Regions from separate parts of the Arthrobacter sp. K41 genome, predicted to be linked through region 2. Evidence: riboswitches for the same ligand, from Rfam matches in the RefSeq annotation. Region 2 holds a riboswitch; each other region holds the start of a gene.
What was found. Region 2 has a riboswitch for cyclic di-AMP ahead of AC5RTE_RS02575 (LysM peptidoglycan-binding domain-containing protein). Riboswitches for the same ligand answer to the same signal wherever they lie in the genome.

Region 1 (9,294 bases), on a different contig from region 2:
CAAGCGTCACGCCGCTGGCCTCTGCAAGCTCAACTGCGAGGCTTGACGGCGCGCTGACCGCGGCGAGCACGGGAATTCCCGCCAACGCCGCTTTCTGCACCAGTTCAAAGGACGCCCGCCCCGAGACCTGGAGGACGGTGCCGCGGAGCGGGAGCAGTCCTTCACGCAGCGCCCAGCCCACCACCTTATCCACGGCGTTGTGGCGCCCTACATCCTCCCGGAGGCACAACAGCTCCGCGCCGCCGTCGGCCTGGATGTTGAACAATCCGGCGGCGTGCACTCCCCCGGTGTCCTCGAAAAGGCGCTGGGATTTCCGCAGGAGGGCGGGCAGCGATGCGAGGAGCTCAGCGTCGATGGTCAGCGGGTCTGCGGCGGGACTGTAGTGCGAGGACTTCTGGACTGACTCCACTGAGTCCGTTCCGCAAATGCCGCAGGAGCTCGACGTGTAGATGTGGCGGCCGATGGACGGAATTGTGACGTCCGGCCTTAGCTGGACTTCCACCACGTTGAATGTCTGGACGCCGTTTTCATCTTCGCCGGCGCAGAAACGCAGCGACACGAGTTGCTCGGAGCTCCAGATGATCCCCTCTGACACCAGGAAGCCGGCCACCAGGTCAAAGTCGTCGCCAGGGGTCCGCATAGTGACAGAAAAGGAGAGCTGTCCGAGCCGGATCTCCAGGGGCTCCTCCACAGCGAGGACATCCTCACGGTGGCGTACCGGAAACTCGAGCGCCTTCGGAGAACCGTCAAGGACGTACTTGTGCACCTTCCGGCGCTGGGTTACCCGGCCCATTCCCACCCCTGCGTTTTCATAGGTCCATCATGACAACTGCCGCAGCCTGACACCAACCGGGCACGGCCGGGAGCAGCGTCAGCCAAGCAGTGCACTCCAGTCTACGGGCCCGCCGGCTGACGGTTTGGCGGCGGTCCTGGTTTGCCGCGGTGCGCTCCTTGGCTTTGCCTTCCCGGCAGGATCACCAGCTGCCGGAATGGGTGGCCCCCAGGGCAGGGCAACGGCCGGCACCAACTCGCCGAGCTGGACTCCATGGGGCGGCACCACCATCACGCCGTCGGCCGAGGCCAACCCGCGCATCATCCCCGGGCCGGTGTGCTGCGCCGGAGATGCCATCCCGTAGAGGAGCCGGAAGGGCATCAGCCGGGTGCGCCCCGGATCGGGTTCGATCATGCTTCCGCAGGGCACTTCCTGGACAGGGGGCAGGCTGCCGTGGCCGAGCGCGGCGAGCAGGGGCGCCCCAACAGTGACCAGTGCCATCATGGCGGCGAGCGGGTTCCCTGGAAGACCGAGGACAAAGCGGCCGTCCGGCAGTTCCGCCAGGACAGCCGGGTGTCCCGGGCGCATCGCGATCCCGTCGACGACGAGCCTGCCCCCCAGTTCTGCCACCGCCGTGCGGAGGTGGTCCGTGCCTGAGCGTCCGGTTCCGCCCGTGGTGATGACGACGTCGGCCGGCAGGTCTGGAGCGCCGGGCACCTCAGGTACCACGTCCTCCAAGGCGGCGAGCCACTCGTCGTAGGAGTCCCCGATCCGGTGCTGTTCCCCCGCTATGCCGCCAAGCATCTCCACGACTGCCGGCAGTTGCGGACCGAAAGTGTCCCGCACCTTGCCCGGGACGGGCACTCCCTGTTCTATAACTTCGGAGCCGGTGAACAGCATCCGGACAAGGGGTTTTCCCTGGACCTGCAGTTCGTCGTAGCCGGCCAGTGCGGCAAGTGCCAGATGGGCAGGGTTGAGCTTCGCTCCCGCCTTGACCAGCATGTCTCCGGCCAGGGCTTCCTCCCCGGCTTTGCGAATGTGCTGGCCGTTGCGGGGTTCCCCGGGCCGGGCGCTCCCACCCGTCATCAGGACCGGCAGGCCGTCCTCGTCCGTGCCGAGTACGGCGCTTTCGCTGCGAAGCACAGCCTTTCCGCCGGGAGGAATCAGCCCGCCGGTGACGATTGGGCTGGCCTGGTGGGGCGCCAGCCGGGCGCCCGGTTCCGCCAGGATCCACGGGCCGCTGCCGTTGACCGCCCAGCCGTCCATGCCGGAGGAAGCGTAGTGGGGCATGTCCTGGAGCGCAGTAATGTCCTGGTCAAGCTTTCGGCCCAGGGCAAACTGCAGGGGAACAGGCCCGGCCGGAATAGGCGTGGCTGCTTCGAAGGCGGCCAGCCTCGCTTCCTCCCAGGTGTGGGCCAGATGCCGCGGCGTCTCCGGCAGGTCCGTTGAACTCCGTTCTTCCCCGGGCTCCTCGGTCATTCGCCGGGAGTCCCGGCAGCTTCAGCGTCGTAGTCGGCAGCCAAAGATCGGGCCACGGCCAGGGCACCTTCCATGGACGCCGTTTCCGTGCTGCGTCCGGCCGCTGAAGCCAGGCCGGCGGCGTAGCCGGCGATAAAGGTAGTGAGGGGCGCCGCAGGCCGCACGACAGAATGCGCTGCTACCCCTGCAAGGGCGAGGACGGCGTTGACATCCACTTGGACGTCCTCAAGCTCATAAGCCTGGAGCAGGGACCTGCACCACTCCTCCAGCGTTTCATCCTGGCTTTTCACTGACTGCCTCCCAAATCAACTGCTGCCGCGCCGGTCCTGGAATTCGTCGTAGTCCCGGCGTCAACTCCTAGTGCGGCGGCATCGTCCCAGGTATCCACGTCGTCAGTGGAACCGGAGGGGACGGTGACAAGCTGCAGGTCAAGACTAGCAAGGAGCGCCCGCATCGAACCGTTAACTAAGGCGCCCCGCGACGCAAGATCCTCCGCAGCCTTTTTTAGCATGCCTGTGCGGTAGAACCCTGCGAGGTGCTGGGGCCGCCCGTCTTCCCCACAGGCCATGAGCCCGTCGCCTCCGAGTTCACCGTCGTCCAGCGGCTTCCTCAGGGCCCGCACGGCAGCAGAGACCCGCGGCATGTCACAGGCCAGCACCAGGGTGTACGTCTGTTCGTTTCCGGCCCGGGCCAGCGCGCCAAGGCCAGCGGCCACAGCAGCCGCCGGGCCTGCAAACTCGGGTTGCTCCCGGCATGAGAGCACACCTGCGGGAAGTGCACCTGGGTCCGGGCCAACAATTACTGTACGGAAGGCCCCGGAGGCCGCGGCCAGTGACTGCTGCAGGAGGGTGGCACCTTGGAAGACGAGCCCTTGCTTCGGTACTCCGCCCAGCCGTGATGACCGACCGCCGGCCAGGATCAAGGCATTGAAATCCGACCCCTTTTGCTCCATTCCCCCAGCCTAGTCCGGGGGCACGGAAGCCGTCCGACACTGGTGCTACGCAGCACGTTCGGGCAGCAGGAACGGATCCCAGGCGGGCGTCGGCTTCTCGAGTTCCTTGATCTGCCAGATGGTCCCATGCGGAGGCTCCGGGACGAACCTCAGCTTCCAGCCCATTTCCGCCGGGGTGTGGTCGCCCTTGACGTTGTTGCATTTCAAGCAGGCAGCCACCAGGTTTTCCCAGGACTCCGCACCTCCGCGGGACTTTGGTTGAACGTGGTCGATGGTGTGCGCAGCTTTACCGCAGTAGGCACACTTGTGCCCGTCACGCCGGAGCACTCCGCGTCGGCTAACGGCCGTGGACTGGTTGTATCTGGGGCGTATGTAGCGGTTCAGGAGGATCACGGACGGGCGGCCCAGAATCTCCTGGGGACCCACGACGGGATCGTCCCCCTCAGCCACAACGCTCGCCTTGCCCGTGAGCACAAGCACCAGCGCCCGGCGGAAAGTAATAACCGCCAGCGGTTCATATCCAGCATTCAGAACGAGAGTGCGCATGCACGTACCTCTTCACGGCCGCACCCGTCAGGGGCACGAGGGCCGGCTGCCCTCGGCATGTCCGGGCTATGGATCGACACCACAAGAGTAAACAAAGAAGTGCACTATCAGCTAATCGCTGAAGCCGGAGGCAGCCGTGTCCGAACCAAAATAGGCGCGGGACCCGCAAACCCTCCGGGTTAACTGACAGAACCCCCGCCGGAAGGGCAGGGGTCCTGTCTGGATTTCGTCAGCTATGCAAAACGTGGCGGAAGAGTGTCAGTTGACGCGGATGAACACCGGGCCGGAGCCTACGTTGGCGCTGAAGACAACAGTCTGGTTGCCGTTGTAGCCACCGTGGACGGCCTGGCCGTTGCCGGCGTAAACGGCGATGTGCGCCATGCCGGAACCACCGTTGGCGTAGTAGATGAGGTCGCCCGGCTGAGCCTCTGCAGCGCTAACCGTACGGCCCAGGGAAAGGTAGCCTGCCGGCCAGTCGTGGAAGTTGATGCCCACGGCAGCCAGGGAGTTGGTAACCAGCATGGTGCAGTCCTGCATAACGCCGAGCTGTGCGTAGGCGGCGGACAGGATGGCCGCACCCTTGCCGCTTGCCGGTGCAGAAACGGCGGGCGCGGCTGCTGCCGGAGCGGCTGCTGCCGGCGCCGTGGCGGTCACCTTGGCGACAGCGGCAGTCCGTGTGGCGGGAGCAGGAGCCGGAGCGGCTTTCTGAACCTCAGCTTCTGCCTCGACTTCGGGCTCGGGGGCTTCCACTACGGGGGCCGGGGTGGTGGTTACAGCCGGCTTCTCGAAGGAGATGGCGATGGTGGAAGCAGCCGAAATCGGAGCCTCAACGGTTGATTCAACTTCCAGGGTGGAAGCCGGAGCGGAATCACGCTGGACGTTGGCGTCAGCAGCGTTGGCTGCCAGGCCGCTGGTCAGGACAAGGCCGGAAGCCGCTGCGATAACAGCCGCCTGGCGTCCTACGCCGCCGGCGTTGTCGCCGACAGCTTTGGCAATGATGGCGAGCGAGTTGGTTTTGGTGACCTCGGCGCGGTGCCGTGCGGTTGCACGAGTAGTCATCAGTTCTCTCTTTCGTTTTCCTTCGAACCGCATGTAGGCAGCCAAAGGGGACTGGACGTGCCGGCATCTTGGGGGTACGCCGGCACGCCCTGAACGGGGATGTGTGATTTAGCGAAAAGCGTGTTTGGGCAAAGAAAAAGCTCTTGGACCGTAAGGTCGAAGAACTAGTTCATGGTGAAGAACGCGGAGGAGCCGGTAGCGGCTACCGAGTGCAGCAGCGTTCCCTGGGAGGGGTTCAGGGCGCTGATCATCATGCCGTTGCCGACGTAGATGCCAACGTGCGCTCCGCCGTTCTGCATAACAAGGTCACCGGGCTGCGGCGTGGACGTGGGCTTCATTGCAGTCCATGCGTTCACGCGGGGGATGCTGATGCCGGCCTGGGCGTAGACCCACTGGGTGAAGCCGGAGCAGTCCCAGCCATTGGGGGTGGTGCCGCCCCAGACGTACGGGCTGCCGATGCCGGTGTAAGCGATGGCCGCGATGCCCGAGCTGGCCGCGGATGCGACGGGCTCGGCGATCTTCTTTGCTGCTGCTGTGGTGGCAGTCGCCGCAGTGGGGGCAGTTGACGCGGTCGCTGCAGTCGATGCGGCGGGGGCGTCCTCGTCATCGGAGGTTGACTGGACTGTCACAGGCTCCACAACAGGAGCGGCGATGGTGGTCACAACCGGCCGTTCGAAGGAAACGGTAGCCGTGGGTGCCGCGGTGACGGCAAGGGCGGGCTGCGCGGATCCGGACTCGGTGGAAGCGGAGATACCAGCAGTGGTATCTGCTGCATTGGCTGGCAGGCCCATGGTCAGGATGAGGCCGGATGCAGCAGCGATGACTGCAGCCTGGCGACCTACTGTCCCGGCATTGGCACTAACAGCCTTGGACATGGAGTCCAGGGCGTTGGTACGAACCGGTTGCGCGCGGTGGCGCGCCGAATTATGGCGTGAAGACACGAAGGTAGCCTCTCCCAATGCCTGCGAGGTGAGCTGTCGGATTCGGATGGGAGTCACCCGGCCGCGCGGCTTCCTGGGAAGCTTTTGCGACTTAACCCCAAGGCCTTCGAAACTAAAGGCCACAATTGGTTCCCCCGCCCCTGCCAGACGATGAAATGCGAACGGACCTTGAGCGGTGGCAGAGTTAGGCAATCCGCACAAGAGCGTCAACTTCGGAAAAGTTGACGCGAGTTAGACGGTACAGCAGTTTTGCGTGAATGTCACATTCAGGTCACGGCAGGTCAAGATGATTTGATAGCAAGCGGTCACTTGACTAGAGCCAGCTGGTGGGGTCGACGACCTCACCGTTGACCTGGACCTCAAAGTGCAGGTGGCAGCCGGTGGAGGCACCTGTGGTCCCGCTGAGGGCTACAACGTCTCCGCGGGAAACTGTCTGCCCCTCCTTCACGCTGAAGGAGGAGAGGTGGTTGTACGTGGTTTCCAGGCCGTTGCCGTGGTCCACTACAACGCGGTTGCCGCCACCGTACTCGTGCCAGCCGGCGAAGGTAACAGTTCCCGTGGCCGCAGCCAGGACGGATGTGCCGCACTGGGCCACATAGTCCTGCCCGCGGTGGAAGTCGCCGGAGCCTCCCGTGATCGGGCTGACGCGGTAGCCGAACGGCGAAGCAGTGGTCAAGGCAGCGAGTGGGGCACCGAGGCTTCCCGTGGAAGCAGCGCGGGTTACGGCGCCGGCAGACTGGGCGCTGAGCAGCTGCTTCAGCTTTCCGTCCGGGTCCGCCTGGGTGACTACAGCGGAACGGCTGAAGTCAATCGCGGCCCCGGCTTCTGCGGTGATCTGGGGCTGCGGGGCAACAGCTGACGCGGCAACGGCAGAGGATCCCAAGGTATCGGTGGCCATGACGGGACTGGTGGCCGGTACGGTCACGGTGAGTACCAGACCGGTGGCGGCAAGTGCCACGCCGGCCTTTTGGCCGATGCCGCTGGCTGCAGCGAATTCGGTGACCTGACGGAAGGGACCCCGACGCCGGCGAGCATCACGGTGCGGATCGCGGGGGCGTTCCGAGGTGATGACTTCGACACCGCGCGGTGTCGAAGCAGGGACCGGCGCGCGGCGGCGTCCCCTGGAATTGTGCATGGTCAAGAAGGGTCCTCTCTGGAAAGCCTGCGAAGTTAGCTGTCGGATTCGGGTCAGAGAGTGCAAAGACCCGGTCCGCCGTAAGCAAGCTTCGGCACAGAGATATCCCGGAGGAATCCTTCACTGGAAGAGGCTTGCTGCTGACGGACTTAACCCCAAGGCAGTCCCCCGGCTGCCGCTTGTGGTTCCCCCGCCTCTGCCAGTTACGACTCGTGCTCCTGATCCGCTGGCAGAGCTCGGCTCCGGATCAGGTAACGCTTTAATATCAACTTCAGTTCAACTATAGAGGCAAAAGGGGCAAAGTAACAATTCCGTTATCTTTGCGTAAGCCACTTCACATGGGGTAGGGCACCCGACGGGGATTCTCAGGCGAGGGCCACGAACACGTGGGCCGCTACCTCCGGCGGCAGCTCGAGCGCCCCTTCGATGCCCGGGACCCGGACGGAGATGTAATCACCCACCCGTTCCAGGGACACAGCAGCGCCAGGCCGGATGCCGCCCTCGTCAAGCTGCGAGAGCAGCTCAGGCTCCACCTGGATGGGTTCAGCAAGCCGGCTGATGGTGACAACAGAGGCAGAGCCGTAGGACTTCATCGCCTCCAGAAGGCTGACAGCCCCGTCGCCAAAACCAAGGGAAGGCATGCCGCCCAGCGCGGCCAGCCCGGGGATGGGGTTTCCGTACGGAGACTTGGTGGGGTGGTCGAGCATCTCGTAGATGCGCCGTTCCACCCGCTCGCTCATCACGTGCTCCCAGCGGCAGGCCTCGTCATGGACGTAGGCCCAGTCCAGTCCGATCACGTCGGCGAGGAGCCGCTCAGCCAGGCGGTGCTTGCGCATGACTTCGGTGGCGCGCTTACGGCCGGTCTCAGTGAGCTCCAGGTGGCGGTCGCCGGAAACCACCACGAGGCCGTCCCGCTCCATCCGTCCAATGGTCTGGGAAACGGTGGGTCCGGAGTGGCGAAGCCGTTCGGCGATACGCGCACGCAGGGCAACGATGTTCTCTTCCTCGAGCTCCAGAATGGTCCGAAGGTACATCTCCGTAGTATCAATCAGATCCGTCATCCAGCTCAGCTCCTCGAGCGCAGTACCTTGCGTTGTCCCACCGTATCGCCTTCAACTGCGACGTAGTCCGTGGAAAAGCTTAGCCTATTTTGACTTTGTCCGATTAGTTGCGGCGGGCTGTGTGACCGTCTCATTGACTGGACTATGACGGCTCCGGTTCCCGCCCCAACAGTCCCACAGGGCAGAATGAGGGAGGCCCTGGTTGCAGCTGTCACCGGCTGCCGGCCACCAGCACCCGTCCGGACCAAAGCCGTGTCCACGCCGAAATTGGAGCACCTGTGAGCGAACCCAGCATCACTATTCCCGCCGACCTCCTGCCCCGGGACGGACGGTTCGGCGCAGGGCCGTCCAAGGTCAGACCGGAGCAGATTGATGCCCTGTCCGCGGCCGCGAAAAACATCCTGGGTACGTCCCACCGGCAGGCCCCGGTCAAGAACCTCGTTGGCTCCGTCCGCGAGGGCCTCAGCCAGTTCTTCCAGGCCCCGCAAGGGTACGAAGTTGTACTCGGCGTCGGCGGCTCCACAGCGTTCTGGGACATTGCCAGCTTCGGCCTTGTGGAAAAGAAAGCCCAGCACTTGTCCTTCGGCGAGTTCGGATCGAAATTCGCAGGGGCTACCAACAAGGCGCCCTTCCTGGAGGCCTCTTCCATTATCAAGTCCGAGCCCGGCACCCGCCCCTCCGCCCAGGCCGAAGCCGGTGTAGACGTCTACGCCTGGCCCCAGAACGAGACCAGCACCGGCGTCGCAGCCCCCGTGCAGCGAGTCGATGGGGTGGACGAGGGCTCACTGGTGCTTGTGGACGCAACGTCCGCAGCCGGTGGACTGGATGTGGACGTTGCACAGAGTGATGTCTACTATTTCGCGCCGCAGAAAAACTTTGCCTCCGACGGCGGGCTCTGGCTTGGCCTGTTCTCCCCCGCCGCACTGGAACGGGCGGCGCGGATCAAGTCCAGCGGCCGCTGGATTCCCGATTTCCTGGATTTGCAAACCGCCATCGACAACTCGCGCCTGAACCAGACCTACAACACCCCGTCGCTGTCCACCCTGGTAACGCTGGACGCGCAGGTGCAGTGGTTGAACTCCAACGGTGGTTTGGATTTCGCTTCTGCCCGCACAGCTGATTCTGCCGGACGCATCTACAGCTGGGCCGAGGCGTCGGAATTCGCCACCCCTTTCGTCACCAACCCGGATGAGCGTTCCAACGTCATCGCAACCATTGACTTCGATGAGTCCGTTGACGCCACCGTGGTTGCCAAGGTCCTGAGGGCCAATGGAATCGTGGACACGGAGCCGTACCGCAAGCTCGGCCGAAACCAACTGCGCATCGCGACGTTCGTGGCGATCGAGCCG
Region 2 (9,294 bases):
GCCTTCGTCATGGACACCGCTCCCTGTGCGGGGGCTGAGGAGCTGGCCGACGGCGTGGACCTCCTCGTGGCCGAGTCCACCTTCAGCGACGACGACGCCGCGCTCGCCGGCAGGTATCTGCACCTGACTGCGGGGCAGGCGGGGAAGCTTGCAGCCGACGCCGGTGTTGACGCGCTTGTGCTCACGCACTTTTCGGCAAGGTACGACGACGTCAGCGAGTTGGTGGCGCAGGCGGACTTGCGCGCCGCGGGCACAACGGTGATGGCGGCCGAGGACCTGGACCATTTCGCCTTTCCAAAGCGCCGGCGGTGGCATCCCAACCCCGTGCCGGGCAGCGGGGACGGCGTGGGGCTGCTGATTGCCAAACACTTGCAGGGGGTAGAGAGTGAACTATCCGGCATACCGCCCGGGCGCAGCCGCCCAACCTCTCGTGGAGGTCGACAATGAGCAAAACTTCCGAAGAAGTCTTCGACGCTACTCCTGAAGGAAAGGAACCCGAACTCAAACGGGTCCTCGGCCCCAAACTCCTCCTGCTCTTCATCGTGGGCGACATCCTCGGCGCCGGTGTTTACGCCGTCACGGGGACCATGGCCGGAACGGTGGGCGGCATCGTGTGGCTGCCCTTCCTGCTGGCCTTTGTGGTGGCCACACTGACCGCCTTCTCCTATCTGGAACTGGTCACGCAGTACCCCCAGGCCGCCGGGGCTGCCCTCTATACGCACAAAGCATTCGGGATCCACTTCGTAACCTTCCTGGTGGCCTTCGCCGTGGTTTGTTCGGGCATCACCAGCGCCTCCACCTCCGCCAACGTCCTGGCCCAAAACCTCTTCGGCGGGTTCGAGATCAACGGCTGGATGGGACTACCCGGGCAAGGTGTCATCACCGCCGTCGCCATGGCCTTTATGCTGCTCCTGGCCATCATCAACCTGCGCGGCGTGGGGGAAAGCGTCAAGTTCAACGTTGTCCTCACCCTGGTGGAAATGATCGCGCTGTGCATTGTGATCGGCGTCGGCTTCTTCGTGATGTCCCAGGGCACCGGAAACCCCGGCGAGATCCTTGTCTTCAGCGACTACCAGGACAAGGGATTGTTCCTGGCCGTTACGGCCGCCACCTCCATCGCGTTCTTCGCCATGGTGGGCTTCGAGGACTCCGTGAACATGGTGGAGGAAACCAGGAATCCGGAAAAAATCTTCCCGCGCACTATGCTGACCGGGCTGGGAATAGCTGTACTCCTTTACATGCTGGTGGCTGTCTCGGTGGTCAGCGTACTGACGCCAACCGAGCTTGAGAACATTCGGGAAGCCGAAGGAGCCGCGCTTCTTGAGGTGGTCCACAAGGGTTCGCCCGACTTCCCGATAGACAGGATCTTTCCGTTCCTGGCGGTCTTCGCCGTAGCCAACACAGCACTGATCAACATGCTGATGGCCAGCCGCCTCATCTACGGAATGGCACGCCAGCACGTCCTGCCGCGTACCCTCGGAAAGGTCCTGCCGGGCCGCCGTACCCCGTGGGCCGGCATCGTCTTCTCCACCGTCCTGGCGCTGGGACTCATCCTGTACGTCACCAGCGATCCGGAAAGCAACATCGTGGCCAACCTGTCCGGGACCACTGCCTTCCTGCTGCTCTGCGTCTTCACGGTAGTAAACGTTGCCTGCCTTGTACTGCGCCGCAAGCGGGACCCCAACCGCAAGGTGTTCTTCACCTCGCCCGGGCAGTTGCCGCTGGTGGCGGCCCTGCTGTGCGCTTTCCTTGCCGGCCCATGGGTGGGCAGGAACGTCATCCAGTACCAAATTGCCGGCGGTCTGATGGCCATCGGCGTTGTGCTCTGGTTTGTCACATGGCTGATAAACCGGAGAACGAACCACGAGGAAAGGCTTAACACATGACAGCTGCTGCAGAAACAACTGTCGCTTTGGACGGACGCTTTGCCCGGGAACTGCCCGAGCTGGCGGTTCCCTGGCAGGCAGAGGAAGCACCTGATCCAAAGCTGCTGGTTCTCAATGATGCGCTGGCAGGGGATCTGGGACTCGATCCGGAATACCTTCGGTCCGCGGAGGGCGTACGCCTCCTCCTCGGAAACCACGTTCCGGAAGGATCGACGCCGGTGGCCCAGGCCTACGCCGGCCACCAGTTCGGCGGCTACTCGCCCCTGCTCGGCGACGGCCGCGCACTCCTGCTAGGTGAGCTGACGGGCCCGGACGGCCGGCTGCGGGACATCCACCTGAAAGGGTCGGGCCGCACTCCCTTCGCCCGTGCCGGGGACGGGCGGGCCGTCGTCGGACCCATGCTGCGCGAGTACCTCATCAGTGAGGCGATGCACGCACTCGGCATCCCCTCAACGCGCTCCCTTGCCGTCGTGGCCACTGGCCGGCCGGTGCGCAGGGAGACCATGCTTCCAGGGGCGGTACTGACACGGGTGGCCAGCAGCCATCTGCGCGTGGGGAGCTTCCAGTACGCACGGGCCACCGAAAACATGGACCTCCTGCGCCGCCTGGCGGACCATGCGATCAGCCGGCACCACCCCCAGGCCGCAAACGCCGAAAACCCGTACCTGGCGCTCTTCGAAGCAGTGGTGTCCACCCAGGCGGAACTGGTGGCCCAGTGGATGCTGGTGGGATTCGTCCACGGCGTGATGAACACGGACAACATGACCATCTCCGGGGAAACCATCGATTATGGGCCCTGCGCTTTCATGGACGCCTTCAACCCGGCCGCGGTGTACAGCTCCATCGATGTGGGCGGGCGCTACGCCTACGCCAACCAGCCGGTTATCGCGGAATGGAATCTGGCCCGCCTGGCCGAGGCCATGCTGCCACTCTTCCATGAAGACCAGGAACAGGCCGTTGCCCCGGCGGTGGAAGCACTTGGCAAGTTCCGCCGGCAATACAGTGACGCCTGGTTCGCCGGCATGAAAACCAAACTCGGCCTGGCGGAAGCCCCGGCCGGAAGCGCGGAGGCCGAAGAGGCCTCGGAGCTGGTGGACGGGCTGGTGGCCCTGCTGAAGGACGGACCGATCGACTACACGTCCTTTTTCCGCAACCTCTCGCACGCGGCCAGGGGCAACGACCGCCCCGCCCGCGGAATGGTTCTTGACCTGGCGGCCTTCGATGCCTGGGCCGGGCGGTGGCGCGCCTTGCAACCGGACGGGGACCTGATGGACACGGTCAATCCCGCCTACATCCCGCGCAACCATTTGGTGGAGGAAGCGCTCGCCGCAGCAACGGGGGGAGACCTTGATCCCTTTACCCGGCTCCTGGACGTGGTCAGTGCCCCGTTCAGTGAGAGGCCCGGGCTGGAACGCTATGCCGAAGGAGCGCCGGAGGACTTCGGCAGCTACCAGACCTTCTGCGGGACCTGAAAATCTCCACCTGGTGCCGGAACCAGGGGAGACCCGATGAAACAAAACAGGGGCGGCAGCCAGGATTAATCCCGTCTGCCGCCCCTGTTCGGGTGGTGTGACTACGCTACGCGGACGAAGGAAGCGCCGCCGAGCCAGCTGATGGAGTGGACCTCGGTCTTGAAGCCGTCCACGCCGCCGCTGACAACCTGGCCGTTGCCGGCGAAGACGCCAACGTGGCCTGCGGTGATAACCAGGTCACCGGGAGCCGGGGTGGCAACGGTGGTGCCGTACTGGTAGAACTGGCCGGGAGCGAGGTCGCCAACGCTCTTGCCAACTGCGCGGAGTGCCTTCTCCACCATGGCGGTGCAGTCCTGCTGGACGCCCAGCTGGCCGTAGGCGTTGGCCAGAATGGCTGCGCCGGTGCCCGTGCCGGTGGCTGCGGGAGCTGCCGGGGCAGGTGCAGCCGGAGCAGGTACGGCAGCCGTGGAGGCGTAGGACAGGTTCATGCCGGTGTTGGCAGGAGCGGCAGCCTTGGCGGGAGCCGGGGCGGCGGCCGGAGCAACTGCAACGGAGCCGGCACCGGGGATCTGGATCTGGTCGCCGGGGTAGATGATGGCGGTGATCGCCAGGCCGTTGGCAGCCAGGACGTCGTTCAGGGCTACGCCGTGGGCTGCCGCGATGGCACCGAGGGTATCGCCGGAAACAACAGTGTGGACGTTGGCTGCGGCTGCTGCCGGGGCGGCCACTGCAGCAGCCGGTGCTGCGTAAGCCTGGGTGTTAGTGGTCTCGGTGGTGTCCGGACCGGTTACGCCTGCGTGGGCCGGGGCGCCGACACCGAAGGCAATGCCGGATGCTGCTGCAACGGCGAGCGCCGGGCGGCCAAGGGACTTGACTGACACAGCCAAACCCTGGAGCGCGATTGAGCGGGCCGGAGTCGCGCGGTGACGGGCGGTGATGGAATTTTTTGACACGGTTGATCGCCTCTCCCATGCCTGCGGGGTGAGCTGTCGGGTTCGGGTTGGAGATACCCGGCCGGGAGCACATCCGGAAAAAGCGGAGGTGCTATCGACTTAACCCCAAGGCCTCATATGAGGCCGCGGAAACTTGGTTCCCCCGTCCCTGCCAGCTGAAGAGCGTTGGTTCCCGGGTCAGTGGCAGGGCTCGGCATACTGAGGGGAATGTCCCGTCTGGGAGGGACACCTGAAGACCCTAACCCGTGCGGGGCCCCATTGTCACGTTTGGGTAACATACGAGGTGCTTCTACCGCATTCCGCAAACGACTGGAGGGTTGCAGCACCCCAGCCTGACCTTGCGAGATAGGCGCGCCGGAGATGTGGCTCGTGTTCTTTGTCACAGACCTATAACCTCGGCGTGAAACAGGCCGCCCTGGGATTCCGCGGCAGGAGGATATCGGGCTGGAAGGAAGGCTCCGGAATTCGGCCAGGCAACCGGGGCCCAGCGTGGCAGGCACGGCCTGGAACTGCTCCGGTGACGGGGAACAGGCACTGACCCCGCGTAGGCTTTTGCCATGCCTGACTACGAAAGGTTCCGGATCCTGCTGGAGGAGGAGCGGGAGCGCAAAATTGCTCTCCTCCCGGCCCTCCGCGAGGACATCGCCTCGGCAAACTCGGCCCGGCAGGACTCGAATGTGGATGACGAGCATGACCCCGAAGGCGCCACCATCGCCTTCGAGCTGTCCCAGGCTTCGGCCCTGCTGCAGCAGAGCAGTGCCGGGCTCCACCAGGTAGACGCAGCCCTGGCCAGGATCGCCGCCGGCACCTACGGCACCTGCGCCGTCTGCGGTGAAGCCATTGCCGAGGGCAGGCTGGAGGCAAGGCCGTGGACGCCGTTCTGCATCCGGCACGCCGCGGCAGGCCGCCGATGACCAGCGGCAGGGAGCAGGTGGCGGCTGCCGCCGCATTTATTGACCGCACCCTGCAGAATGAGGGCTCCTGGTACCGGGCGGACGACGTCGAGGCCCGGCTCGGCGGTCGGTTGGCCTCCTACGGTTCTTCAGTGGGCGCTGTCCGGGGAACGGTCCGCGACGCCCTGCGCAAGTTCAAGGATTTTGATCACGACGGCGTTATGCAGCTCGCGTCCGCGCTGTGGGGCCAGCCACGGCCCGGCTCAAGGGCCGTATATGAACGCCGCCTCGCCGCCGTCGTCCTGCTGCAGTCCAAAGTGTCACTCCTGCGCCACACGGACCTGACCCGGGTTGAGGGCTTCCTGCGGACTGCCGCGACCCAAGAACTGGCCGGCCCCCTGCTGGCCGATGTTGTGGCGCCGTTTTTGGCACGGCTTGACGGACACGGGCGGCAACGTGCCAATGTCGTCCTCGCCCGCTGGCGGACGGACCCGGACAGCCAGTTGCGCCGCGCAGCGGACTATCTTGAACAGCATTCAGAACCCGAAGCCCCACCACAAGGAGACACCCATGAACGGACCCTTTGACCTTGAACGATTCGTCCACGCCCAGGACAGCGGCGGAACGTACGACCAGGCACTGGCGGAACTGCAGATGGGCAGTAAGTCCGGCCACTGGATGTGGTTCATCTTTCCCCAGCTCGCCGGCCTGGGACAGAGCGACATGTCCCGCCGGTACGCCATCAGCTCCCTCGCTGAAGCCCGGGAGTACCTGGACCATGAGGTGCTGGGCCCGCGGCTGCTCGACTGCGCCCTGGCCCTTACCAACCATGCAGGCCGCACCGCAGAGGACATCCTGGGCGGCATCGATGCCCGGAAGCTGCACTCGTCCATGACGCTGTTCCTGCGCGCGGCACCCGGCGAAACCGTCTTCAAGACCGTCCTGGCCAAGTTTTTTGACGGACAGCCGGACGCCGCGACTGATGAGCTGCTGGCGGGCCAGGACGCGACCTAGAATTTCGAACAAAAGAGCCGACGGCGGTGCCTGCGCTTCCTGCGCAGGGCATCGCCGTCGAACATACCCGGCAGCGCCGGGCTACGGCGAGGGGCTGCCGCCGTTGACGTTCAGCGTTTCCCCGACGACGTAGCTTGACTCCGGCGAGGCCAGGAAGACATACGCCGGGGCGAGCTCGGCCGGCTGGCCTGCACGGCCCAGGGGAGTGGACTGCCCGAACTCCGGCAGTTCCTCCTTGGGCTGGCCGCTGCTGACCTGCAGCGGAGTCCAGATGGGCCCGGGGGCTACGGCATTGACGCGGATGCCCTTGGGCGCGAGCTGCTGGGCCAGTCCCTTGGTGAAGTTGTTGATGCTGGCCTTGGTGGTGGCATAGTCCAACAGCGTGGGTGATGGGTTGTAAGCCTGGATGGAGGTGGTGTTGATGATGGTGGAGCCCGGCGGCATGTGTGGGAGGGCAGCCTTGGTCAGCCAGAACATGGCGTACACGTTCGTCTTCAGGGTGTGGTCGAACTGCTCGTCCGTGATGTCGGTCAGCTCCTCCTGGGCCACCTGCTTCCCGGCGTTGTTCACCAGGATGTCCACTCCGCCCAGCACGGCCACGGCGGTGTCCACCACTTCACGGCAAAGCACCGGGTCCTTCAGGTCGCCGGGCACCTTGACGGCCTTGCGGCCGGCGGCTTCGATGAATCCTGCGATGCGGGCGGCGTCCTCTTCCTCCTCCGGGAGGTAGGACAGGACGACGTCGGCCCCTTCCCGGGCGAAGGCGATGGCTGTGGCTGCACCGATACCGGAGTCCGCGCCAGTCACGATTGCCTTCCTGCCTTCGAGCCGGCCGGTACCGCGGTAGGTTTTCTCACCGAGGTCCGCTTTGGGTTCCAGCTCTGCGTCCAGGCCGGGTTCGGGCTGGTCCTGCTTCGGCGGGGAAATTGTCTCGTAGGCGGTGACCGGATTGCGGAAGGTGTACTGGTCTGTCATGGTGGTCCTCCTGTTGGATCGGAGTGGAACACGAGAAAGCTAAGCATGCTTACCGTTCCAGCCTAGGCAATCAGCCCGTCCCTGCCAACCCGCTCCGTGTTCCTGGCCCAGCCCCCGTTCAGTCCCGCTGAACCTCGACGAGCCTGACCTCCGTGATGCCGCCGGAGTCCACCGCCGCCGTCATGTAGGTGCAGGCAGGCTGGCGGCGCCGGTCTGTAGGTGAGCCGGGATTGAGCAGCCGCAGGCCTCCAGGGGCTGTGGTGTCCCACGGGATGTGGCTGTGCCCGAAGACCAGCACGTCAGCATCCGGGTAGAGCGCCCCGCACCGTGCCTCCCGGCCTTTCGCCGGGCCGGTCTCGTGCACCATGGCGAAGCGGACTCCGTAAAGCGTTGCGGTTGCCGTTTCGGGCAGCCTGGCGCGGAGGCCGGCGCCGTCGTTGTTGCCGTACACGCCGATCAGCCGCCGGCTTCGCCGCTCAAGCTCGTCCAGCAGGTCCACCGTCACCCAGTCGCCCGCGTGGAAAACCACGTCAGCATTCCCGACGGCGGCCCACACCTGCGCGGGGAGCGCCCTGGCGCGTTTGGGCACGTGGGTATCGGCGAGCAGGAGAAGATTCAGCGGCATGGGGAAATCCTGCCATGCTGCCGGTTCGGATTGGCCCTTTCCGGCCCTGTTCCCCGGAGGCAGACAGTCGTAATCTGGGGCTGGAGGTGATAGCCATGGAGGCAGCACAGGGCGACAGGATCATCGTTCACGGAAGGACCGTCGGTGCAACGGACCGGCACGGGGTGATCCTCGAAGTCCGCGGCCAGGGCGGAACCCCGCCATACCTGGTCCGCTTTGACGACGGCCACGAAACCGTCATGTATCCCGGCGGTGATTTCGCCGTCGAACGCGGAAACGGGCAGTAGCGCCGCAGTGTGATGCGCCGCTCCACCTGTCAGACTGGAGCGATGGATCACTTCCCGGCTTCAACACAGTCCTCCACGCCGCCTGTCCGCACCGGCCCCCGCGACCCCGGCGATGCCTGGGTGGAAGGGGAACGGGGCCGGTACTGGGGCAGATTCGGCGCCGCCGGGGTGCTTGCCTACGACCCTGCCAAAGGCGTGCTCCTGCAGCACCGCGCCATCTGGAGCCACAATGGCGGCACCTGGGGACTGCCGGGCGGGGCGCTGCACGAAGGCGAGGACGCCGTAGCGGGCGCCCTGCGTGAGGCGTTTGAGGAAGCAGCGGTGCCGCCGGAGAGCGTCGAGGTGCTCTTTACGTCGTTGCTGGATCTGGGCTACTGGTCCTACACCACCGTGGTGGTGCTGGTGACGGAGCCGTTTGATCCGGTGATCAGCGATCCGGAGAGCATCGAACTGCTGTGGATTCCGTTTGCTGATGTGGAACACCAGGAGCTGCATCCCGGTTTCGCGGCGGCATGGCCGGGCCTCCGGGAACGGCTCGCCTCCGGAACCTAGCCCGGACGCCCGGTCAGTAGTCCGGACCGTATTCGGCGGTCACCAGGATGGGCAGGTGGTCCGAGTTCCCGCGCGGGAGGGTCTCCACGCTGGTGATGTCCAGCCCCAATGAGGTGGCAAAGTCGAAATGGCCCTTGAATACCTTGTAGCGGGTGTACGTGCGCCGGTTGCTCAGCGACAATGCGTAGCCTGAATTTTTCATGTGGACATGCAGGTTCTTGGTGAAGAACGGGTAATTGAAGTCGCCCACCATCAGTGTCATCAAACCTTTGCCCATGGTCAGGAGTTCGGCGTGGGCCGCGTGGATCTGCTTCCGCCGCAGCGAGTTGGAGGCCGTCAGGGGCGCGGCATGGAAGGAACCGATCACCAGTTCATGCTGCGTTTCGTTGTCCATCACCCGGGTGCCGATAAGGCGTTCATGCGCCGGGGCCAGCACCCTGTCATGCATGGACTTCTTCAGCGCAAAGGACTGCGTGTCCAGGGCGGTGAACCGGCTGGTGCGGTAGTAGATGGCGAGCCCGAGCCGGTTCGCCTTGGTGGCGTCCGCGAGGTGAAGCGGGCCCAGGGTCTCCGGAAGGTCGCTGGAATCCACCTCCTGGAGGCAGAGCGCGTCAATATCGTGGTTCCGGGCCAGGGC
Region 3 (9,294 bases), on a different contig from region 2:
GGCCTGGCCAAGCTCGAGGAGGAACTCGCGGACGCAAACGTGACGATCGTCCTTGCCTCCATCGACGAAAAGCTCAACGAGAAGTCGTACATCGTGCCCGGGCTCGGGGACGCGGGGGACCGCCTCTACGGCATTGCAGGGTAGTCCTCAAGCCTTTTCCATTCCTTGTGCCGCCGCTAGCCTGTGCGGATGGACTGGAAACTGGAACTTGTGTATGTCCCTGTATCAGACGTAGACCGCGCGAAGGATTTCTACGTTAACAAGGTGGGGTTCAATGCCGACTTCGACGAACGGCCAACTGACTCCATCCGCTTTGTCCAGCTGACACCGCCGGGCTCTGCGTGCTCAATCTGCATTGGTGACGGGCTCACGGACGCCCCTCCGGGCACCGGCTCCAACCTCCAGCTCGTGGTGAACGACATGCAATCCGCCCACCAACACCTGAAGGGCAACGGAGTGGACGTCAGCGACGTGGACGTGCAGGACTGGGGCCACTTTGTGTACTTCGCCGACCCGGACGGCAACAGGTGGGCGGTGCAGTACATCCCCGGCCGCGACGCCTAACCTTCACGGGGGCGCAGGCACGCGGGCAGGAAATGGCAGAGGACACAAAAGCGGCGGACGTTATTTTTTGCCGGCTTTGAGGTCCGCCACTGCCTTGGCGATGCGTCGCTGCCGGGTTTCGGGGGTCTTGGCTTCACCCAACGGATCAACGTACCGGCGCTGGGCACTGTAGTTCAGGGTGGCATAGAACTCCTGGGCGGCGGGCTCGGCAGCCAGTGCGGACGCAAGGTCCTCGGGCATCTCCACTACCCGGGGCTGGGTGTCGAGTTCCAGGTCCACCTCCACAGTGTCTCCTGCGGCAACGCCAACAAACTCCCTGTTGGCCGCACTCAGTGAGACCAGGATTTGCCCGCCCATCACGGCAATGCTGCTGCGGTAGCTCTTGCCGTTGATGGTGACCACCACAGGCGCCCGCTTGCCGGCCCCGAGCTCCGAAACAACATCCCCGGGAACCTCGATGCCGGTCTTGTTTCCGCTGCCCTGGATCGTGGTGGTAAACCTCATGAATGACAGTATGCCGCGCGGCCCGCACCTTCAGAAGGTGCGGGCCGCACGGCTGACAGGTTCTTGATATCCCGGGCGTTTAGTACCAGTTGTTGGACAAGTGGAAGTTCAACGCGCCGCACGGGGACTGGTAGCGCTCCTGAATGTAGTTCAGGCCCCAGTTGATCTGTGTGCGGTAGTTGGTGAGGTAGTCCGCGCCTGCGCTGGCCATCTTTTCGGCCGGCAGGGACTGGACAATGCCGTAGGCGCCGCTGCTCGGGTTGGTGGCCGTGGTGGTCCAGTCCGATTCCTTGATCCACAGAGTAACCAGGCACTGCATCTGGTCAGGAGCCCAGCCGTAGTTGCCAAGCTGGCCGGCCGCATAGGCCTGGGCGCCGGCGGGATCATTGACCGCGACGACGGGGGCAGGCTCGGGGGCGGCCGCCGGTGCGGGCTCGGGAGCGGGTGCCGGTGCCGGCTCGGGAGCCGGTGCCGGTGCAGGTTCGGGTGCCGGTGCAGGCTCGGCCGCCTGCGGTACAACGTTGATTTCCGGCAGGGCCGGGGCTGCCGACTCCGGCGCGGGATTCGCCGTGATCTCGCTCTTTTCGATGCTGAGGTTGGACTGCGCCTCAACCGCCTGTGTTTCGGTGGCAGCTGCGCGGATGCTGGTTTCGGTAGCTTGTCCTGCAGCTCCAACTCCAATAAGGAGTGCGCATGACGCGGCAATCACTGCCGCGCGCTTGCCGAACGAAGGGATTTTGCCAGTTTCAGGCCCGGCCTGCGGTGCAGACTCAATTTTCGGACGTGGCTGTGCCAGGAATTTGAACATGATGAATCGCCTCTCACACCTGCGGAGTTAGCTGTCGGGTTCGGATGAGGGCATCCGGCCTTACGGAAAGTTCACGTGCTGGCTTAACCCCAAGGGCAATCAGTGCCCGGGACGGTGGGTCCCCCGCCTCTGCCTATGTTCAAGAGGAATCCGGGAAGTGGCAGAGCTTGGCGTCATCCGGATATGCGGCCCGAACGCCCGAACCGCACCCTATCGACGGTACAGGAACCAGACCGTAAGTCACAACTTGGTAACAGAGATCACGACGACGGCGCGTCGCCTTGTCGAAGCAGCAACCGGAGAAATGGCGTTTTCGCTATTGAGCTGACTTCGTGCGTTATGCCCCTGTTACCCCGAGCCACGGTGTCGGTTGAGGAGTCAGGGATGGCAGGCTGCGCTGCCGCCGCTTGAGGTGAAAGCGGGCCAGGCCGCCCAGATTCGTCACGTGCTTCGGCCGATTTCCCGGGGCTACTAGTGGCCGCTACTGGACAGTGAGCGACGAAAGGAAGGCGATTCCGGCAATTTGAAGACGCATGAAGAAAGCGAACTTGTGCGCACTGTTCGCCGAATTAAGTTGCGCTGGCACCTTCAGGAGGAGCGTCAAACGGGATATTGATCAGCAATCTGACCATCAGCCAGAATCGTGATCTGCGACACGTTAAGCGCTTTTGTCTCACTATCCGGACGAAGCGGTCCATTGTTACTTGCAAGTTAGCATTGTTACGCTGCACACTTCCATTGTGAACAAGAACTCAACAGCACCTGCAGCCGCAGAACATTGGCCCAGCACATCCGCTGCTGCCGACATGCGCTGTTGTCGAATGTACGCCTGATCTTCCCACCCCTCGAAGTTAGTAGGCATACGCCCCCAGCCCAGCGTCGGGCGTCCCTCCCCGCAGTCCATGCGGGGAACCCAGCATTCGAGCCGCGATGACGGCCATTCACATTGAGGTAAGCAATCCATGTCAGTTGCATCCGGATACGTCCACATTTCTGTCCGTAACGCCGCCAAAGGTGGCCAGCCTTCCGGCCTCCGCCCCGGTTTCGGACCGCGCACGTCGCTCGCTCCCGCAACTTCGGGAAGCAGCTTTCCCGGCGCGGGCTATGGCCCCCAGGGCTTCAATCCCAACTCCTACGGCCAACTCCGCGCCGTTCCGCCGGCTGACTCCGCGCCGGTGACGGCTCCCACTCCCGTAGTGGCCGGCCCCGCCCCGGTCCGCCCGGTAGCCAATGAGAACGTTGCCCGCGGATTCGTTCTGTACATGGGAATTGATGAGGAAACTGCGGCCGCCGCCGGCACCTCCATCGCCAAGCTTGCCCAGGAAATCCGCGCCTACGCCCAGTCCCTGGTAACCGGAGCCGAAAGCTACGCCGCTGTTGCCGTAGCCCCGGCCGGCACCCCCGGGTCAGCGCTCGACGTCGTCCGCTCCACGTTCGGTGACCCCACGGTTAACACCCGGCAGCGCACGGAAACCCCGCGGCCCCAGCAGCCCCAGGAACCGCGCCCCTCAGGCGTCCTCATCGACCTGGCCCGCCGCGAAGTACACCTTGATGGTGAATCCCTGAACCTGACGTTCAAGGAGTTTGAGCTCCTCAACTACCTTGTGGAAAACGGAACCCGCACCGTGGGCCGTGACGAACTGCTTGAAGGCCTGTGGCGGAACGCCGAAGAAGTCCCTAACGAGCGCACCATCGACGTCCACATCCGCCGCCTCCGCTCGAAGCTTGGCCGCCTCGCCAACACCGTTCGCACGGTGCGCGGCCAGGGCTACCGGTTCTACGAGCACCCCGAGGTTATCGTCTGGGCCGCTCCGGAATACTCGATCTAGCCCCTCAGAGCGTTGGCCGCCCCTGCCGGGGCGGGCATTAAGCTTAAGCCATGAGCCAGCACCATCTTCGACGCCTTGTGATCATGCGGCACGCCAAGGCGGACTGGCCCGGCGGTGTGGCGGATCACGACCGTCCCCTGGAGGAGCGGGGCCACCGGGAGGCGCCGCTTGCCGGGCGTTGGTTGCTTAAGCACAACATCGTGCCCGACTTCATCTTGTGCTCCAGCGCCCTGCGGACCCGCCAGACCTGCACCTGGGTGTGCTCCGAACTGGGTGACAAGGCGCCCACGCCCAAACTCGAAGACGGGCTTTACGCCGCCTCGGCCCTCCGTATGCTGACGGTGGTCAACCATGTTCCGGATACCGTGACCACGCTTATGCTGATCGCGCACCTGCCCGGCGTGCAGGATCTTGCGATGCACCTCGCCTCCCGTGATTCTGACCACGACGCCTACATGGACGCCGCCACGAGGTATCCCACCAACGCGCTTACCGTCCTCGAAACTGAAAAGTCCTGGGCGGAGCTGGACGGGCAGGACGCACGGATCACCAGGTTCAAGGTGCCGCGGTCACACTGAGCCAGGCTACTTCCTGGGCGCGGGACGGCGCTGGGGCTGGAAAGGCCGTGTTTGCCGTGCTGCCGGCCCGCCGGCGTTCCTGTCGCGGGAAGCGGTTCGCGCGCCGCTGGCCCGGGCTGCGCCCGGGTGTTGCACTCTGCCTCGCCGCCCCGGCCATACGGCCCCCGCGAACAGTGCCGCCAGGGCTGTCAGCAGCGAGAGCGCGGCCAGGAAGAAGTAGTTATCCGGGTCTGAGGTGGGCAGTGGGGTGCCGAACAGTGAGGTCTGGCCGGCGAAGGCCGCTTCCCAGGTGCTCAGGAAGGCAAGCGATCCCGCTATGGCGAGGCTGGTGGAGAAACCAGCGACGACGAGCATAAAGATGCGGCGGCGGCGGAGCACTTCCGCAATGCAGGCGACGCAGGCGAGGCTCAGGACGCCAAGGAAAGCGATGAACACCGGCTCCGCCAGGGTCATGCCCGTCAGGATCAGCAGCCCGGCAGCCACGATGCCGGCGATGACCGCGAACTTGCCGCTGTTTCCCATGTGACGCATGACCACCATCATCCCCGAAGAGGGGCAACTTCCACTCGTAGCCGCGCGAGTCAACCATAATGGCTGCAACACTTTGGTCCCTCGGTGCAGCCAGCCCGCCCAGCGGCACGCTCGCACCTCTGCCGTCGCCTACAGCCCGTACTTCTCCAGCAGCCGCAGCCATACCTCACTGATGGTGGGGTAAGAGGGCACTGCATGCCAGAGGCGCTCCAATGGCACTTCGCCCACCACGGCGATGGTGGCCGCATGCAGGAGCTCCGCAACGTCCGGTCCGCAGAACGTTGCGCCCAGGAGAACCCTGCGGTCCTCATCCACCACCAGCTGTGCCCACCCCTCGTAATTTTCGGAGTGCAGTGAGGAGCCGGCCACCTGGATGGGAAGTTCCACCGAGGAAGCGTTGTAGCCTTCCTGTTGTGCTGTTTCCAGGGTCCGACCGACGGCTGCCAGCTCCGGGTCCGTGAATACGACACTGGGTACTGCATGCTCGTTGGCAGTCTGTGCGAAGCGGCTCCAGTCCCTCGCTGTGCCGCTCAGTTCACCCTTCGCCCGCGCAGCGATGGCATCTCCTGTGGCGCGTGCCTCGTACTTGCCCTGGTGGGTATAAAGGTTTTTTCCTGCGGCGTCACCCACTGCATAGAGCCAGGGCTCCTCTCCGGGAGCTCCATTGACCAGCCCGGAATTGTCTGTCTTGAGGACCAGGTGCCCTGACTCATCCGGTTCAAACCCCACGCTTTCCAGCCCCAGGCCCTCCAGGGCCGGATGCCGGCCTGTGGCCACGAGGACTTTTTCGGCAGTCACGCTGGAACCGTTACCGAGGTGCAGCCTCAGCGTCCCGTCGTCGTTCTGGCTGATGCTTTCGGCAGCTGTATTGAGCCGGATCTCGACGCCGTCTGCACGCAGTCCTGCCGCGACCAGGCGTGCTGCTTCCGGCGGGAAGTTTCCGAGCAGGCCGCTGCGCGCCACCAGTGTTACTTTTGAGCCCAGCCGGGCATAGGCCTGGGCCAGTTCGGTGCCGGCCACGCCGCCTCCCAGCACCGCCAGCCGTGGCGGCACTTCCTTGGCTGACGTCGCCTCCCGGGTGCCCCACACCTGCACGTCCTCGAGCCCCTCGACAGGGGGAGTGTTGGGTGCTGAGCCGGTGGCAAGCACCACGGCATGGCGGGCCTGAAGCTGGTAGGAGTTGCCATCAAGCCCTGCCACTTCAACGGACCCCGGCGCAGTCAGCCACGCATGGCCCCGCAGAAGTTCGATGCCGGTGTCCTCTACCCACTTAACCTGTCCGTCATCCTGCCAATTGGATGTGAGGGAGTCCCGGCGCTTCAAGACGGCTGCGGCGTTAAGGGTCCGCGTCACTGCTTCCTTGGCTCCGGGGGAGGCCTGCGCTCCGTGGAGGGCTGTGCCGGGCCGGAGCAGGGCTTTTGACGGCATGCACGCCCAGTAGGAGCATTCGCCGCCCACCAGTTCCGCTTCCACCAGCACGGCGGTAAGGCCGCCCTGCACCACCCGGTCAGCCACGTTTTCCCCCACGGCGCCTGCGCCGATAACTACAACATCAAATTCACGCAAAATCGCCTCGGGCATCATGGGGAAAGCCTACGCCCGCGACTGCACTGGGAAGGACGTGACTGCATTGGGAAGGACGTGACCGCAGGAGGCCCTTCAGCAGAAAGCAAAAGGTCCGCACCGGTAAACCGGTGCGGACCTTCTTCTGTGCGCCCAAAGGGATTCGAACCCCTGACCTTCTGTTCCGTAGACAGACGCTCTATCCAGCTGAGCTATGGGCGCATCTCGTGTCCCAGGAGAAGAACCGCTCTCCCTGAACCTCGAATTACTTTACGCGAGGGTTGGCCGTGATGCCAAATCGACTGCCGTGTAATATCCGCAACTAGACCGGTCTACGTGACCTTTGTCACTTTGTTGTACGATTTGAGCTCAAAATTCCTTGATTTCCCGCGGAAAGACATTTTGAGGGCGCCAGATGATCAGCATACGTCCCAAAAACCCGAGTGGTCCGGACCATAGCATTTAGCACACACCGATGAACCCGAGGAAGGGAACCGAAATGGGCGATCTGGCGCAGAAGCCGCTGCTTGAGAAAGCACCCACCACACATGCCGGCCTGCTGGCATGGGTCGAGGAGGTTGCTGAGCTTACGCAGCCGGACCGCATCTACTGGGTAGACGGCTCTGAAGAGGAAAACACCCGTCTTACCGACGAACTTGTTGCGGCCGGAACGCTGACCCGGTTGAACCAGGAGCTTTTCCCCAACTCCTTCGCCGCTTTCTCGGACCCCGCTGACGTGGCCCGAGTCGAAGAGCAGACCTTCATCTGCTCCGAAAAGGAGCACGACGCCGGCTTCACCAACAACTGGATGGCTCCGGACCTGATGAAGGAGAAGCTGCGCGGCCTGTTCGCCGGCTCCATGCGCGGGCGCACCATGTACATCATCCCGTTCGTTATGGGCCACCTCGACGCTGAGGACCCCAAGTTCGGCGTCGAGATCACGGACAGCGCCTACGTCGTCGCCTCGATGCGCATCATGGCGCGCATCGGCACCGACGTGCTGAACCGCATCACCGAGACCAACGCCTTCTACGTCCCGGCCCTCCACTCCCTCGGCGCCCCGCTGGAGCCCGGCCAGGCTGACGTGCCGTGGCCGTGCAACCCGGACAAGTGGATCGTGCACTTCCCCGAGGAGCGCTCCATCTGGTCCTTCGGCTCCGGTTACGGCGGAAACGCACTGCTGGGCAAGAAGTGCTACGCCCTGCGCATCGCCTCGGTCATGGCCCACGACGAGGGCTGGCTTGCCGAGCACATGCTGATCCTCAAACTGACCTCCCCGGAGCAGAAGACGTACTACGTTTCGGCGGCCTTCCCCTCCGCCTGCGGCAAGACCAACCTCGCCCTTCTCGATCCCACCATCAAGGGGTGGAAGGTGGAGACCCTGGGTGACGACATCACCTGGATGCGGTTCGGCAAGGAAGGCGAACTCCGTGCCGTCAACCCCGAGGCGGGCCTCTTCGGCGTGGCACCCGGCACGGGCTGGGGCACCAACCCCAACGCCATGCGTGCCATCGCCAAGGGCAACAGCATCTTCACGAACGTTGCGCTCACCGACGACGGCGGAGTCTGGTGGGAGGGCATGACGGACGAGGTGCCTGCGCACCTGACCGACTGGCAAGGCAACTCGTGGACTCCGGATTCGGACAAGCCTGCGGCGCACCCGAATTCGCGTTTCTGCACTCCGATCGACCAGATTGACATGCTGGCCGAGGAGTACCACAGCCCCAACGGCGTGGAACTTTCCGCCATCCTGTTCGGCGGACGCCGCAAGACCACCATTCCGCTGGTCACCGAAGCCCGCGACTGGACCAACGGCATCTTCATGGGCTCCACCCTGTCCTCGGAGACCACCGCCGCCGCAGCCGGTGCCGTGGGCGTGGTCCGCCGCGATCCCATGGCCATGCTGCCGTTCATTGGCTACGACGCCGGCGACTACCTGAACCACTGGGTCAACCTTTCCGCCAAGGCAAACCCGGAGCGCCTGCCCAAGATCTTCCTGGTGAACTGGTTCCGCCGGAACTCGGAGGGCGGCTTCGCGTGGCCCGGCTTCGGCGACAATGCCCGCGTCCTCAAGTGGGCTATTGAGCGCCTTGAAGGCAAGGCCGACGCCGTCGAAACCCCCATCGGGTTCGTGCCCACCGGTGATTCCATCGACCTCGAGGGCCTCGACATGACGCCCGCGCAGGTAGAGGAGGCCGTGAGGGTGGACCCCGCCGAGTGGGCTGCGGAGCTGGCCTCCATCGAGGAATGGTTCGCCAACTTCGGCGATTCCCTGCCGGATGCGCTCAAGTCCGAGCTCGAAGGCCTGAAGGCCCGCCTGGGCTGAGCCCGCATCAGGACAACGGCGTCCTGGAGTACGACGGCGGCCCCGCACCTTTCCAGCGAAAGGTGCGGGGCCGCCGTCGTTCCTTGACAGGGCCTCCGCCGCCGGAGGTTCCCTTGCGGAGCGAAGCTAGGGACGCGGCGGGGATTTAGCCTGCAAGCCAGATGTCCGGGCCGAAGACCTCGTAGTGGATCCGGGTGGCCGGGATGCCGGCGTTGATTGCCTCGCTGCGGATGTTCTTCATGAACGGCAGCGGGCCGCAGAGGTACAGGGACGCCCCGGCCGGAAGGTCCACTTCGCGCAGCGACATAAATCCTGTCCTGGCCCATGCCTCCGGCCGCTCCAGCCAGAGCTGCAGCTCCGCCCGGTCCAGGCGCTCGACGTCGTCCGTCATCTGGCTGCGCAGCGCCCAGCTGTCCAGGGAGCTTTCTGCGTGAAGCACCAGCACCTGCCGGACGGTCCCTGACTCTGCCAGGGACCGCAGGATGGAGGCGGTGGGGGTGCAGCCGATGCCCGCGGATGCCAGGACCACGGGACCATCGCCGTCCTTGAGGGTGATTTCACCGTAAGGGTTTGAGATTTCCAAAACGTCGC

Region 1: linked by a shared signal. The riboswitch ahead of AC5RTE_RS10445 (M23 family metallopeptidase) and the one ahead of AC5RTE_RS02575 (LysM peptidoglycan-binding domain-containing protein) in region 2 are both predicted to bind cyclic di-AMP.
Region 3: linked by a shared signal. The riboswitch ahead of AC5RTE_RS07320 (aggregation-promoting factor C-terminal-like domain-containing protein) and the one ahead of AC5RTE_RS02575 (LysM peptidoglycan-binding domain-containing protein) in region 2 are both predicted to bind cyclic di-AMP.

What each region holds. Positions count from the first base shown of each region.
Region 1 is NZ_JBNHEW010000003.1:621,141-630,434, forward strand. It holds gene fdhD (formate dehydrogenase accessory sulfurtransferase FdhD) at 1-793, opposite strand, end outside; gene AC5RTE_RS10415 (molybdopterin molybdotransferase MoeA) at 872-2,251, opposite strand; gene AC5RTE_RS10420 (DUF6457 domain-containing protein) at 2,248-2,541, opposite strand; gene mobA (molybdenum cofactor guanylyltransferase) at 2,538-3,203, opposite strand; gene AC5RTE_RS10430 (HNH endonuclease) at 3,249-3,749, opposite strand; gene AC5RTE_RS10435 (NlpC/P60 family protein) at 4,008-4,808, opposite strand; gene AC5RTE_RS10440 (C40 family peptidase) at 4,973-5,683, opposite strand; cyclic di-AMP (ydaO/yuaA leader) riboswitch at 5,754-5,934, opposite strand; gene AC5RTE_RS10445 (M23 family metallopeptidase) at 6,063-6,884, opposite strand; cyclic di-AMP (ydaO/yuaA leader) riboswitch at 6,894-7,105, opposite strand; gene AC5RTE_RS10450 (iron-dependent transcriptional repressor DtxR) at 7,250-7,945, opposite strand; gene serC (phosphoserine transaminase) at 8,224-9,294, shown strand, end outside.
Region 2 is NZ_JBNHEW010000001.1:546,521-555,814, reverse strand. It holds gene AC5RTE_RS02590 (ribonuclease Z) at 1-447, shown strand, start outside; gene AC5RTE_RS02585 (APC family permease) at 444-1,886, shown strand; gene AC5RTE_RS02580 (protein adenylyltransferase SelO) at 1,883-3,358, shown strand; gene AC5RTE_RS02575 (LysM peptidoglycan-binding domain-containing protein) at 3,460-4,311, opposite strand; cyclic di-AMP (ydaO/yuaA leader) riboswitch at 4,315-4,486, opposite strand; gene AC5RTE_RS02570 (TraR/DksA family transcriptional regulator) at 4,869-5,225, shown strand; gene AC5RTE_RS02565 (DNA alkylation repair protein) at 5,222-5,791, shown strand; gene AC5RTE_RS02560 (DUF1810 domain-containing protein) at 5,775-6,218, shown strand; gene AC5RTE_RS02555 (glucose 1-dehydrogenase) at 6,300-7,193, opposite strand; gene AC5RTE_RS02550 (metallophosphoesterase family protein) at 7,312-7,818, opposite strand; gene AC5RTE_RS02545 (DUF1918 domain-containing protein) at 7,914-8,105, shown strand; gene AC5RTE_RS02540 (NUDIX domain-containing protein) at 8,148-8,657, shown strand; gene AC5RTE_RS02535 (endonuclease/exonuclease/phosphatase family protein) at 8,671-9,294, opposite strand, start outside.
Region 3 is NZ_JBNHEW010000002.1:630,126-639,419, forward strand. It holds gene upp (uracil phosphoribosyltransferase) at 1-144, shown strand, start outside; gene AC5RTE_RS07310 (glyoxalase superfamily protein) at 190-564, shown strand; gene AC5RTE_RS07315 (YdeI/OmpD-associated family protein) at 625-1,068, opposite strand; gene AC5RTE_RS07320 (aggregation-promoting factor C-terminal-like domain-containing protein) at 1,148-1,876, opposite strand; cyclic di-AMP (ydaO/yuaA leader) riboswitch at 1,882-2,042, opposite strand; gene AC5RTE_RS07325 (winged helix-turn-helix domain-containing protein) at 2,839-3,705, shown strand; gene AC5RTE_RS07330 (SixA phosphatase family protein) at 3,756-4,283, shown strand; gene AC5RTE_RS07335 (hypothetical protein) at 4,290-4,814, opposite strand; gene AC5RTE_RS07340 (dihydrolipoyl dehydrogenase family protein) at 4,944-6,398, opposite strand; tRNA gene AC5RTE_RS07345 (tRNA-Arg) at 6,526-6,599, opposite strand; gene AC5RTE_RS07350 (phosphoenolpyruvate carboxykinase (GTP)) at 6,877-8,703, shown strand; partial or broken gene AC5RTE_RS07355 (globin domain-containing protein) at 8,849-9,294, opposite strand, start outside.